DNA from 2 places in the Streptomyces sp. NPDC002054 genome. Region 1 is predicted to be linked to the other one. Evidence: riboswitches for the same ligand, from Rfam matches in the RefSeq annotation. Region 1 holds a riboswitch; the other holds the start of a gene.
What was found. A riboswitch is a leader RNA that binds a small molecule or an ion and turns the genes downstream of it on or off. The one in region 1 is predicted to bind ZMP and ZTP.
Positions count from the first base shown of each region.

Region 2: it holds a riboswitch for ZMP and ZTP, as region 1 does, so the genes downstream of both, glyA (serine hydroxymethyltransferase) here and ABT123_RS25120 (bifunctional 5,10-methylenetetrahydrofolate dehydrogenase/5,10-methenyltetrahydrofolate cyclohydrolase) in region 1, are expected to answer to the same signal.

Region 1 covers NZ_JBEOXT010000029.1:59,619-65,493, reverse strand. Annotated here, with positions in the region: gene ABT123_RS25125 (NACHT domain-containing protein) at 1-3,141, opposite strand, end outside; gene ABT123_RS25120 (bifunctional 5,10-methylenetetrahydrofolate dehydrogenase/5,10-methenyltetrahydrofolate cyclohydrolase) at 3,574-4,437, opposite strand; ZMP/ZTP riboswitch at 4,466-4,570, opposite strand; gene ABT123_RS25115 (class I SAM-dependent methyltransferase) at 4,637-5,407, shown strand; gene ABT123_RS25110 (RNA polymerase sigma factor) at 5,635-5,875, shown strand, end outside.
Region 2 covers NZ_JBEOXT010000014.1:113,116-118,990, reverse strand. Annotated here, with positions in the region: gene pdxR (MocR-like pyridoxine biosynthesis transcription factor PdxR) at 1-13, shown strand, start outside; gene ABT123_RS15640 (DMT family transporter) at 10-855, opposite strand; gene ABT123_RS15635 (hypothetical protein) at 971-1,270, shown strand; gene ABT123_RS15630 (glutathionylspermidine synthase family protein) at 1,279-2,472, shown strand; gene rocD (ornithine--oxo-acid transaminase) at 2,486-3,691, opposite strand; ZMP/ZTP riboswitch at 3,804-3,894, shown strand; gene glyA (serine hydroxymethyltransferase) at 3,930-5,195, shown strand; gene trpS (tryptophan--tRNA ligase) at 5,356-5,875, shown strand, end outside.

The sequences.
Region 1 (5,875 bases):
GCCGAGTGCTTCGATGACGAGGCTACTGGCTTCTTCACGATATCCCAGTTCAGCAAGGGTGAACGCGACTCTTGCGCGATCTCCCTTGGAGTTTACTTGTCGGATCTCCTCGAAAATTTCCGACCGTACCGAACCCTCCGCCCGGAGGACAACCTTGACCGCCTTACTCAAGTCGTATGTATCGGCAACAGGATCCGAAAACACACTGCGCACAAGATCGACCGCCTGGGCAATATGGCCCGCCTCGGCCATCTCCTCGGCTATGGTCGAACGGGACCACGGGTCGATCACTGAACGTTGACGCAGGATGTCCAGCAAGCCATCAATGCTCCCTGAAGCGGCAAGCCACGCTCCGGCCGCTTTGCCGACTGCGTAACCGCTGGCATTCGAATCGACAAGGACGCCGGACGCCAGTTCTCCTGCCACTCTTGAGTAGCCTGCTTCCGCCAGGGCTTCCGCAACAAGCGCACGCTGGGCTTCGTCAAAATTCTGACGCCGGCTCAACTCGGCGACCAAAGCCTCAGCACTGTCTTCTCTGGTCAGCGAGAGCCAGAGGTCAGCTGCCCTGCCAATGGCAACCTCGTTGGAATCAGGGCCGTGAAGAACGCTTCGCGCGAGCAGTAGGGCCTGCGAAGGATGGCCCGCTTGCACAAACTCCTTCGCCGCCTCGACCAGTGCCAATCCATAGCAGTCCGACAATTTCTCCAGTACACCGTCCGGCTCGATCGAGTCACCCTCAACCCGCTCATTGAGTAGCAGCTTCACGGCAGTGCGTACGTCGCTCGGGTGAGGATGGGAAGTCGTAAGGACACTACGCGCAGCATGGAGCGCCGCGGAAATTTCTCCGATGTCCCTCAATGCTTCTGCCGCCGATGCCAAGGCCTGGGAATCCGCCTTGGAATCTCGACTGGCGCGGACGAGGAGCTCTCGCGCCTCCTCAGATGAATCCGACCCGAGCTCGATGAGTCCGACAGCAACGACGGACAGTTCGATGGGTCTGATTGCTGCATGCGAGATCGATTTGAGGAGCTCCAGGGATTCCTCCTTGGATTCGACGCGACTGAGCGCCTCAAGGGCGATAATCCGGGTGATGAACGGCAATTCCTCACGTTCCACGATCCCTCGAAGTCGCCTTACGGCATGGGCGTTTCCGCTAAGCAGGCCCAGGATGTCGAAGATGGAAGATGTGGCACTGTACCTGTCCTCGATGCGCCCAGGGGAGCCGAGGAATTTGCGCTCCTCGACCGGAGCATTACCGAGGCCGAGGTCGATCAGGCGGTCCACTACCGCACAGGAATGCCGGTCGTTCACATCACTGCTTTCCGACAGAAGCCTCCCTGCCAGTGATGCATACTCCCGGTCGCCTTCAAGGAGACGATCCAGGATCAATCCCACATCATTCCCATTGATACGACCCCATAGAACCATGGTGAGCAGTGCGAAGTTGCGCTGTGCCTCCCCGAGACCGCGTTCGATCCACTCATCGATTCCCGGAAAGTCCGCCGGCAAGCTGGTGGCATACGCCCGAGCGGCAATGAACTCGGCGAAAGTGTGATGAAGGAATCGAAGCCCCGAGCTCTCGTACACGAACATTCCGGTATCGATGAGCAGCCTGTCGAAGTCCCGCTCCCAACCAGGCGACAGTTCCATGCCGGCGGGCTTGCGCTCCCGTACCCACGCGTAGGCCACGTCCGACAAGGGGAGTTCGGTCGTCAGGCGCTCTTTGGCCAGCGCCTCGATGACGGCCGTCCGTTGGGCGTGGATCCACTCGACCAGTCGAAATCGCCCCGGCTGGCCGTCGCGCAGGCGACGAAGCTCACTGAGTGTTGCGCGTCCGCTCGCCTCCTCATCGGTGACGAGGTACTCATAGAACCGCTGGTAGAGGTCCACCCGGTTGGTCGGCAAGGGACGTTCGGGTTCACGTGTGTTGGCAACGGCCGCGATGGTGGCCAGCAGGGGGTTGCGGACCAGCTCTTTCAGGCGGCCGTCCTCGATTTGGTGGAGGAACTCCTGTGCCCGCTGCTCCGAGGTGATCGGATCCTGGGCGAAGAACCAGCGCTCCGAGAACAGCTTCAGCTCTTCCTGCTCAAACGGCTCGATGCGGCACATGCCGATGTGACTGCCCCGGAGTGCCGCCATCTCCTCTTCGGGCAGGGGTCTGCTGGTGATGACGAAGCGGTAGTCGCTGCCTGCGCGGGCATGCTGGGACAACGCTCGGATGATGGACGCCCGGGTCGGGCGATCGAGGATCTCATCGAGGCCATCGACCACGACCAGCCAGCGGACACCGTGCGTACGGCCGGCGAAGAGGTGCGGACTCGGCTCCGTGACGAGATAGGGACCGAGGGCCCGTCGGGTGGCCTCGGCCAGCACCGTGCTCCACGAACCCTCACCTACGAGGGCCCGTGCCGAAACCCGCACCGGCACCACGGGTTCGGACAGCGGGGGGTTGACTGCGCTCTCCTGCCGGAGCCAGATCCGGGCGAGCCGGGAAACCAGATGATGGCCGAGAGTGGACTTGCCCGCACCTGGTTCACCGGTGACCAGCAGGTGTTCGCTGCGGTTGAGCGCCTCCGCAACCGTCACCGGGACATCAGCACTCGGTTCGCTTCGCTCCGGGCGCAGTTCCTCGCGGTCGCGCTCCTTGTTCGAATCCCCTCCTGCCCCAGGGGTGTCTGCGCGGAGGCGCTGTCGGACGTAGACGGTGGACAGCGGGGGTGCCGCAACACCCAGCAGCCGGTAGGGAAGTTGCTCGACAGCATGGGTCAGGGCGTCAAGGACATTCCGCAGTGCGAGCTCTGGCCGCGGGATCTCCGCCCAGGAGGTGACGCGTGGTCTTGCGCCTTCGTCCTCGGCCATGAGCCGCCGGTCCATTGCCTCACGCGCACGGAGCCAGATCGGCTCCACGGCCGACGGGTCCTGCTTGAGCAGTCTGGCCAGACCTGCGGTCGAATTGAGTGACAGAAGTAGCGTGCCCCGAACGACCTCGTAGACCTTGTTCTTGTCGAGGGTGTGCTGCTGTACGAACGCGTTGACGCTGGGATGACCCGCCTCCCTGATGGCCTGATCGAACCAGGCCGCCAGCTCTGCCAGCTCCGGGTATCCCTCGCGTCCAGCCCGTGTCGGCCGACCTCCAGGCACGAGACCCCTCCAACTCAGCCTAATTTCTGCGGGTTTCCTTACCGTAGAGGGAAACTGACCAGGCGGGTGACTCTTCCGACGGACTGCTCCAGCAGGGGGCAACCGAACCGGAAGGACCGTGACGAACCATGGGTCTGGAGATCACGAACAGCCTGCTCGAGGCAGGGACACCTCTTCTCCTTGCAGCTGCGCCTGTGGCTGGTGTGGTCACAGCATGGATCGGCTACCGCAGGGCCGTGGTTGTCGAGCGGTGGCGAACTGCCCAGCTGAGGGCTGCACTACACGGCGTGGCACGTGAGGACCGGGCCGAAGGTGGATGCTGCGGGTGCGCCGACGGAGAGGGCGGGCGTCGAGGCTGAGCAGCCAATGCCCGGATACAGGCTCCCGCCGCCAGGAACGCCCCGGGCCGCAAGGCCCGGGGCGGGCGGTGGATCAGGTCAGGTCGAGGCCCGCCTGGGTGGCGGCTGCCGTGACCGTTTGTTCCAGGAGGACGGCGATGGTCATCGGGCCGACGCCGCCCGGGACCGGGGTGATCAGCGAGGCGCGTTCGGCCGCCGAGGGGAAGTGGACGTCGCCGACGTTGCCCTCGTTGTAGCCGGCGTCCAGGACCACGGCGCCCGGCTTGATGTCCTCGCCGCGGATGAACTCGGCCTTGCCGACCGCGGCGACCAGTACGTCCGCCTGCCGCACGATCGAGGACAGGTCCTGGGTGCGGGAGTGGCAGTAGGTGACGGTGGCGTTCTGCTCCAGGAGGAGCATGCCGGCCGGCTTGCCGAGGATCGCGCTGCGGCCGACGACGACCGCGTGCTTGCCGGTGAGGTCCACGTTGTAGGCCTCCAGCAGGCGCATGATGCCGCCCGGGGTGCAGGAGACGAAGCCCGGCAGGCCGAAGCCCATGGCGGCGAAGGAGTGCATGGTGACCCCGTCGACGTCCTTGCCGGGGGCGATGGCCTCGAATGCGGCGCGCTCGTCGATGTGGTGCGGGACCGGGTGCTGGAGCAGGATGCCGCTGATCTCCGGGTCCTCGGAGAGGCCGGTGATCACCGCGATCAGCTCCTCCGTCGTGGTCTCGGCCGGCAGGGCCACGTGCCGGGAGGTGATGCCGGCCTTGGCGCAACGGTTCTGCTTCATGCGTACGTACGTCACGGACGCCGGGTCCTCGCCGACCAGCACGGTGGCCAGGCAGGGTGCCGTGCCGGTGCGCTCGGTGATCAGCGCGGCGCGGGCGGCGGTCTGCTCGGTGATGCGGCGGGCGAGGGCGGTGCCGTCCATCAGGCGGGCGGTGGCAGTCGTCATGGGGTCTCCTGAGCGTCGCTGCGGGATCGCGGTTCGCCCAGGCGCGCGGCAACGGCGTACGGACACCCTTGCAGGTCGACGCCGGGCCGCTCCCCGGTGGTGATCCACCCGAACGCCAGTCACGGCCCGCCGCCCACTGTAGTCGACCGGCATCGGCAATCCGCTGGATACCTGACACCGCAACTGGGACGATCAAGGCATGACACCCACTTTCGAGCATCTCGTGTCCGAGGCCGAGTCGGTCTCCGTGGAGGGATGGGATTTCTCCTGGCTCGACGGGCGTGCGAGCGAGCAGCGTCCTTCCTGGGGCTATCAGCGGCTGCTGGGCGAGCGGCTCGGCCGGGTCCGGTCGGCGCTCGACATCCAGACCGGCGGCGGGGAGGTGCTCGCCGGGGCCGTCCCGGCCGGGCAGCTGCCGCCGCTGATGGTGGCCACCGAGTCCTGGCCGCCCAACATCGACAAGGCGACCCGGCTGCTGCACCCGCTGGGCGCGGTGGTGGTCGCCGATGCCGACGAGCCGCCGCTGCCCTTCGGCGACGAGGCCTTCGAGCTGGTCGTCAGCCGGCACCCGGTGACCATCTGGTGGGACGAGATCGCCCGGGTACTGAGACCGGGTGGCACCTACTTCTCCCAGCAGGTGGGCCCGTCCAGCGTGTTCGAGCTGGTCGAGTACTTCCTCGGGCCGCAGCCGGAGGAGGTCCGGCGGGGCCGGCACCCGGACGACGCTGCCGCCGACGCCGCCAAAGCCGGGCTGGAAGTGGTCGATCTGCGCTCGGAGCGGTTGCGGACCGAGTTCCATGACATCGGCGCCGTGGTCTACTTCCTTCGGAAGGTGATCTGGATGGTGCCCGGCTTCACGGTCGGCCACTACCGGGACCGGTTGCGCGAGCTGCACGAACGGATCGAGCAGGAAGGGCCGTTCGTCGCTCACACCACCCGGTTCCTGATCGAGGCCCGCAAACCGGGCTGATGATCCGGGCCGCTCCGGGACCCGTCAGCGGGGCCGGTCGACCGCCTTCCATTGGCAGCGTGGCGTAGGTCACTCAATTCAGTGCGTAACGAATCGTCTCGGGCACGCGATGAACCGACAGGTGTCCTCGCGCGGCGACGGAATACCGACCCCCCTCGGGGTGTTGCCGTAGGTCCGCGCGATGATGTCCCGCCCGTCCTTTATCTGTTCGCAACGAGAGGCTCCTTGTGTCGCTCAGCCCGTCCCGTACGTTCCCTCCGGAGATCGCCGAATCCGAGGCCCTCGTCGCGCTCGTCGAGCGTGGCCGCGAGCAGGGTCACATCAACGGTGACGACGTGCGCCAGGCCTTCGAGGCCGGCCGCATCCCGGTGGACCAGTGGAAGCGGGTCCTGCGCAGCCTGAACCAGGTCCTGGACGAGGAGGGTGTGGCGCTGCACGTCAGCGCGGCCCCCGCTGCCAAGACCGCCG
Region 2 (5,875 bases), on a different contig from region 1:
CGCCCTTCCCTAGGCGGCGTCCGGCCCCGGCCCGGGCCCCTCGCCCGGGTCGCCGAAGCGGGCCAGGGCCAGGGCGCCCGCCACTGCCACCACGAAGCCGAGGATCGCCAGCCAGGACAGGCCCGGGCGGGTGGTGTCGCCCAGCCAGACCACGCCGATCAGGGCCGGCCCGATCGTCTCGCCGAGGACCATGCCGGCCGTTGCGGCCGTCACCGAACCGCGTGCCAGCGCCGAGGTCAGCAGCAGGAAGCCGGCGGCGCCGCCCAGCAGCAGGGCGTACAGCGCCGGATTGGTCAGGACGGCCGGGGAGATCTCGTCGATCAGGCGGACCGCGACCTCCACCACCCCGAAGCCGGCGCCGGCCCCCAGCCCCAGCACCAGGGCCCGCGGCCCGTCCGGCAGCCGGCCCGCCGCCGCGCCCGCCAGCAGGATCAGCACCGCCGTCAGGAGCAGGCCCAGCCGCAGGGCGGTCGAGCCGGGCCGGGTGCCCTCCGGGCCCGCGGCGAGGCCGAGCATGAAGAGGCCGGCGCAGACCACGCCGACCGCCGTCCATTCCGTCCGGCTCAGCCGCACCCGCATCAGCCGGGAGGCCACCACCGCCGTCACGGCGAGACTGGCCGCCAGCGCAGCGCTCACCGCGTAGATCGGGAGGTGGCGCAGCGCGATGATCTGGAGGACGAACCCGGCCCCGTCGAGCGCCAGACCGAGCAGATACCGCCACTGCCGGAGCGCCCGCAGCAGCAGGGCCGCATCCACCCCCGAGCCGCCGGACGGACCGGCCGCGGCCCGGGCCGCGACCGCCTGGAGCACCGAGGCCGTACCGAAACAGACGGCCGCGCCCAGCGCAGAAAGCATCCCAATCAGCACAAACAGACTGTAGTGGAGGGGTGATCAGACGGCCGGATTCCGTCCCCTCCACCCCCGGCTCTAGTCTGTCCGCTGTACGCCACCGTCAGGGGGAGCATCGGACATGGACAGCAGCACCAGTACTCGGCGACGCATGCGTTCCGGCGGGGTCGCCCTCGGCGGCATGGGTCTGCTCGCGGCGGCCCTGGTCGCCTGCGGCAGCAGCAAGGAGCCGGACCGGCGCTGCGCCGACCGCCTCACGCTCGACCAGTACTCCATGGAGGAGTGCAAGAAGGGCGGCCGGGGCTCGTACTACTACGGCGGCCACGTCCCCACCGGCAACAAGGTGTCCGGCGGCAGCTTCGACAAGAAGGCCGTCGAGCGGGGCGGCATCGGCGGCGGCTCCTCCTCCAGCGGCGGCTGAGCACCGGCATGCAGCGGCACACCATCGAGCCCCGCCCCGGCTGGCAGCAGACCGTCGAGGAGCAGGGGCTGATCTACCCGCTCACCCGCTACCCGGACGACTCCCTGCGCCCCTACTGGGACGAGAGCGCCTACTACGCCTTCAGCCTCCCCGAGGTGGAGGCGCTGGAGGACGTGGTCGAGGACCTGCACGCCATGTGCCTGGCCGCCGCCGCGCACATCGTGGAGCAGGACCGTTTCGCCGACCTCGGGATCACCGACCCCCGGCTGCGCGAGCGGATCGTGGAGTCCTGGGGCCGCCGCACCGAACAGCCCTCCCTCTACGGCCGCTTCGACCTGCGCTACGACGGCACCGGCCCGGCCAAGATGCTGGAGTACAACGCGGACACCCCCACCTCCCTGGTGGAGGCGGCCAGCCCGCAGTGGTTCTGGATGGAGGAGCGTTTCCCCGGCGCCGACCAGTGGAACTCCCTCCACGAGCGCCTCGTGGACGCCTGGCGCCGCCAGGCCGAGCTGCTGCCGCCCGGCCCGCTGCACTTCGCGCACTCCGAGGCCGACGAGCTCGGCGAGGACCTGATGACGGTCGCCTACCTCCAGGAGACCGCCGAGCAGGCCGGCATCGAAACGCACGCCCTGGCCGTGGAGAAGATCGGCTGGGACCGGCTGTCCGGCCGGTTCGTGGACGAGAAGCTCCGCTTCATCCGCAGCTGCTTCAAGCTCTACCCGTGGGAGTGGCTGGCCACCGACCCGTTCGCCCCGCAGGTCCTGGACACGATGGACAACGGCGGCGGTTCCGGCACCACCTGCTGGATCGAGCCCGTCTGGAAGATGCTGCTCTCCAACAAGGCGCTGCTGGCGGTCCTGTGGGAGCTCTTCCCCGAGCACCCGAACCTGCTGCCCGCCTACCTCGACGGCCCGCGCGAACTCGCCGAGGACGGCGGGTACGTGGCCAAGCCGCTGCTCGGCCGCGAGGGTGCCGGGGTCACGGTCCACGAACCGGGTCCGGACGGGGTGCCGTTCACCCCGCAGGACGGGGAGACGTACTGCTTCCAGGCCCTTGCCCCGCTGCCCGAGTTCGACGGCAACCGCGTGGTGCTCGGTGCGTGGGTCGTCGAGGACGAGGCGGCGGGGCTCGGCATCCGGGAGTCCGCGGGGCTGATCACGGACGAGTACGCCCGCTTCCTGCCCCACGTGATCCTCTAAAGGGATAATTCGGCTAGACGGACAGCTCGGCGCGCAGCTGGTCCAGGCCCCAGTCGAGGTCCTCCTTGCTGATCACCAGTGGCGGGGCGATCCGGATGGTGGAGCCGTGGGTGTCCTTCACCAGCACCCCGCGTTCCATCAGCCGTTCGGAGATCTGCCGCCCGGTGCCGTGCGAGGGGTCGATGTCCACCCCGGCCCACAGGCCCCGCCCGCGGACGGCGGTCACCGCGCCCCCGCCGGTCAGCAGGCCCAGCTCCCCGTGCAGGTGGTCGCCCAGCTCGGCGGCCCGCTGCTGGTACTCGCCGGTGCGCAGCATCGCGATGACCTCCAGGGCGACCGCGCAGGCCAGCGGGTTGCCGCCGAAGGTGGAGCCGTGCTCGCCGGGCCGGAACACCCCGAGCACGTCCCGGTCGGCGACCACCGCCGACACCGGCACCACTCCGCCGCCGAGTGCCTTGCCCAGGATGTAGACGTCCGGGACGACCTCCTCGTGCTCACAGGCGAAGGTCTTCCCGGTGCGCCCGAGGCCCGACTGGATCTCGTCCGCCATGAACAGGACGTTCCGCCGCCGGGTCAGTTCCCGTACACCGCGCAGGTAGCCGGCCGGCGGCACCAGCACCCCGGCCTCGCCCTGGATCGGCTCCAGCAGCACCGCCACCGTGTTCTCGGTGACGGCCGCGGACAACGCGGTCAGGTCGCCGTACGGGACGATCTCGAACCCGGGGGTGTAGGGCCCGAAGTGGTCGCGGGCCTCGTGGTCCGTGGAGAAGGACACGATGGTGGTGGTCCGGCCGTGGAAGTTGTCGGCGGCGACCACGATCTTGGCGTGCCCGTCCGGTACGCCCTTGACTTCGTAGCCCCACTTTCTGGCCGTCTTCACCGCCGTCTCGACCGCTTCTGCACCCGTGTTCATGGGAAGCACCATCTCCTTGCCGCACAGCTCGGCGAGCTGCGCGCAGAAGTCGGCGAACCGGACGTGGTGGAAGGCCCGCGAGGTGAGGGTCACCCGCTCCAGCTGAGCCTTGGCGGCATCGATCAGACGGCGGTTGCCGTGGCCGAAGTTGAGAGCCGAGTAACCGGCGAGCATGTCGAGGTACCGCCTGCCCTCGACGTCCGTCATCCAGGCACCTTCGGCTGAGGCGACCACGACGGGAAGCGGGTGATAGGTGTGCGCGGCGTGCGCGTCGGCGGAGCGGATGGCATCAGCAGTTGTCGACACGGGGTCTCCGTTTCGTCCGTCCTGGCCTGTGACGTGGGTGGCGTCACTTTCTATCGTCGCTCCTCGCCGCGGACGGGGAAAGCGTCCGGGTGTCGGGGCCGATAAGGTGTGCGGTACGCACGGCGACTGGCGTACGGAGATCCAACTCCGGGGGAGTCGTGCGCGCACGTCCGCACACAGGGCCGCTCGCCTGGGCCTCGCGGGGTACGAACCACCATCGACCCCGGAGGAGCCCGCCATGACCGCGCGCCATCCCGCCCTGCTGTCCACCGATCCCGAGCTCGCCGCGCTCGTCGCCGCGGAGGAACGGCTCCAGGCCGACACCCTGCGTCTGATCCCCAGTGAGAACTACGTCTCCGCCGCCGTGCTGGAGGCCTCCGGGACGGTGCTGCAGAACAAGTACAGCGAGGGCTACCCCGGCCGCCGGTACTACGAGGGCCAGCAGAACATCGACCGGGTGGAGGCGCTCGCGGTCGAGCGGGCGAAGGGCCTGTTCGGCGTCGACCACGCCAACGTCCAGCCGTACTCGGGCTCCCCGGCGAACCTGGCCGTGTACCTGGCCTTCGCCCGGCCGGGTGACACGGTGATGGGCATGGCGTTGCCGATGGGCGGCCACCTGACACACGGCTGGGGGGTCTCGGCCACCGGTTCGTGGTTCCGGGGCGTGCAGTACGGCGTGCGCGCTGACAGCGGCCTGATCGACTACGACGCGGTGCGCGAGCAGGCCCTCGCCGAGCGCCCGAAGATCATCTTCTGTGGGGGTACGGCGCTGCCGCGCACCATCGACTTCGAGGCCTTCGCGTCGATCGCGAAGGAGGCGGGCTCGGTCCTGGTCGCCGACGTGGCGCACATCGCCGGCCTGATCGCGGGCGGGGCGCACCCCTCGCCGGTGCCGTACGCGGACGTAGTCTCGACGACCACCCACAAGACACTGCGGGGGCCGCGGGGCGCGATGCTGATGTGCCGGGAGGAGCACGCGAAGGCCATCGACAAGGCGGTCTTCCCGGGCCTCCAGGGCGGCCCGCACAACCAGACGACGGCGGGCATCGCGGTGGCCCTGCACGAGGCGGCCCAGCCGTCCTTCGTGTCGTACGCGCACGCGGTGGTGGCCAACGCGAAGGCTCTCGCGGCGGCGCTGCTGGAGCGGGGCTTCGACCTGGTGTCGGGCGGTACCGACAACCACCTGGTGCTGATGGACCTCACGGCGCAGGGGGTGCCGGGGAAGACCGCGGCGAAGGCGCTGGACCGGGCGGGGATCGTGGTCAACTACAACACCGTCCCGTTCGACCCGCGCAAGCCGTTCGACCCGTCCGGGATCCGGATCGGCACCCCGTCGCTGACCTCCCGCGGGCTGGACGCCTCCCACATGCCACAGGTCGCGGACTGGATCGTGCGGTCCGTCGCCGCAGCCGCAGCCGGGGACGAGCCCGCCCTGGCCGCGATCCGCGCCGAGGTCGCCGACCTGATGGCAGCCTTCCCGGCCCCCGGGCTCCCGCTGTCGTAGCCCTGCGGCCCGCCGTCCTGGGGCGCCGCCCCAGACCCCGCGCCTCAAACGCCGGCGGGGCTGGAGTCGGGCTCCGCCCCGGGAAAGCGGTCGCCCGGCCGGGGTGAGATTCGGCCGCCGGCGGGCCCGAGTGACCCCCCACACCTGAGAGAATGGGTGCATGGCTTCTGATCGTCCTCGCGCGCTCTCCGGTATCCAGCCCACCTCCGGTTCGTTCCACCTCGGGAACTACCTCGGAGCCATCCGCCAGTACGTCGCCCTGCAGGAGACGCACGACGCCTTCTACATGGTCGTCGACCTGCACGCGATCACCATGCCGCAGGAGCCCGCGGCCCTCCGGCAGAACACCCGGCTGTCCGCCGCCCAGCTCCTCGCCGCCGGGCTCGACCCCGAGCGCTGCACGCTGTTCGTCCAGAGCCATGTGCCCGAGCACGCGCAGCTCGGCTGGGTCATGAACTGCATCACCGGGTTCGGCGAGGCCAGCCGGATGACCCAGTTCAAGGACAAGTCCGCCAAGGGCGGCGTCAACAACGCGACCGTCGGACTGTTCACCTATCCGATTCTCCAGGTCGCCGACATCCTCCTGTACCAGGCGAACGCCGTGCCGGTCGGTGAGGACCAGCGCCAGCACATCGAGCTGACCCGGGACCTCGCCGAGCGCTTCAACCAGCGCTTCGGCC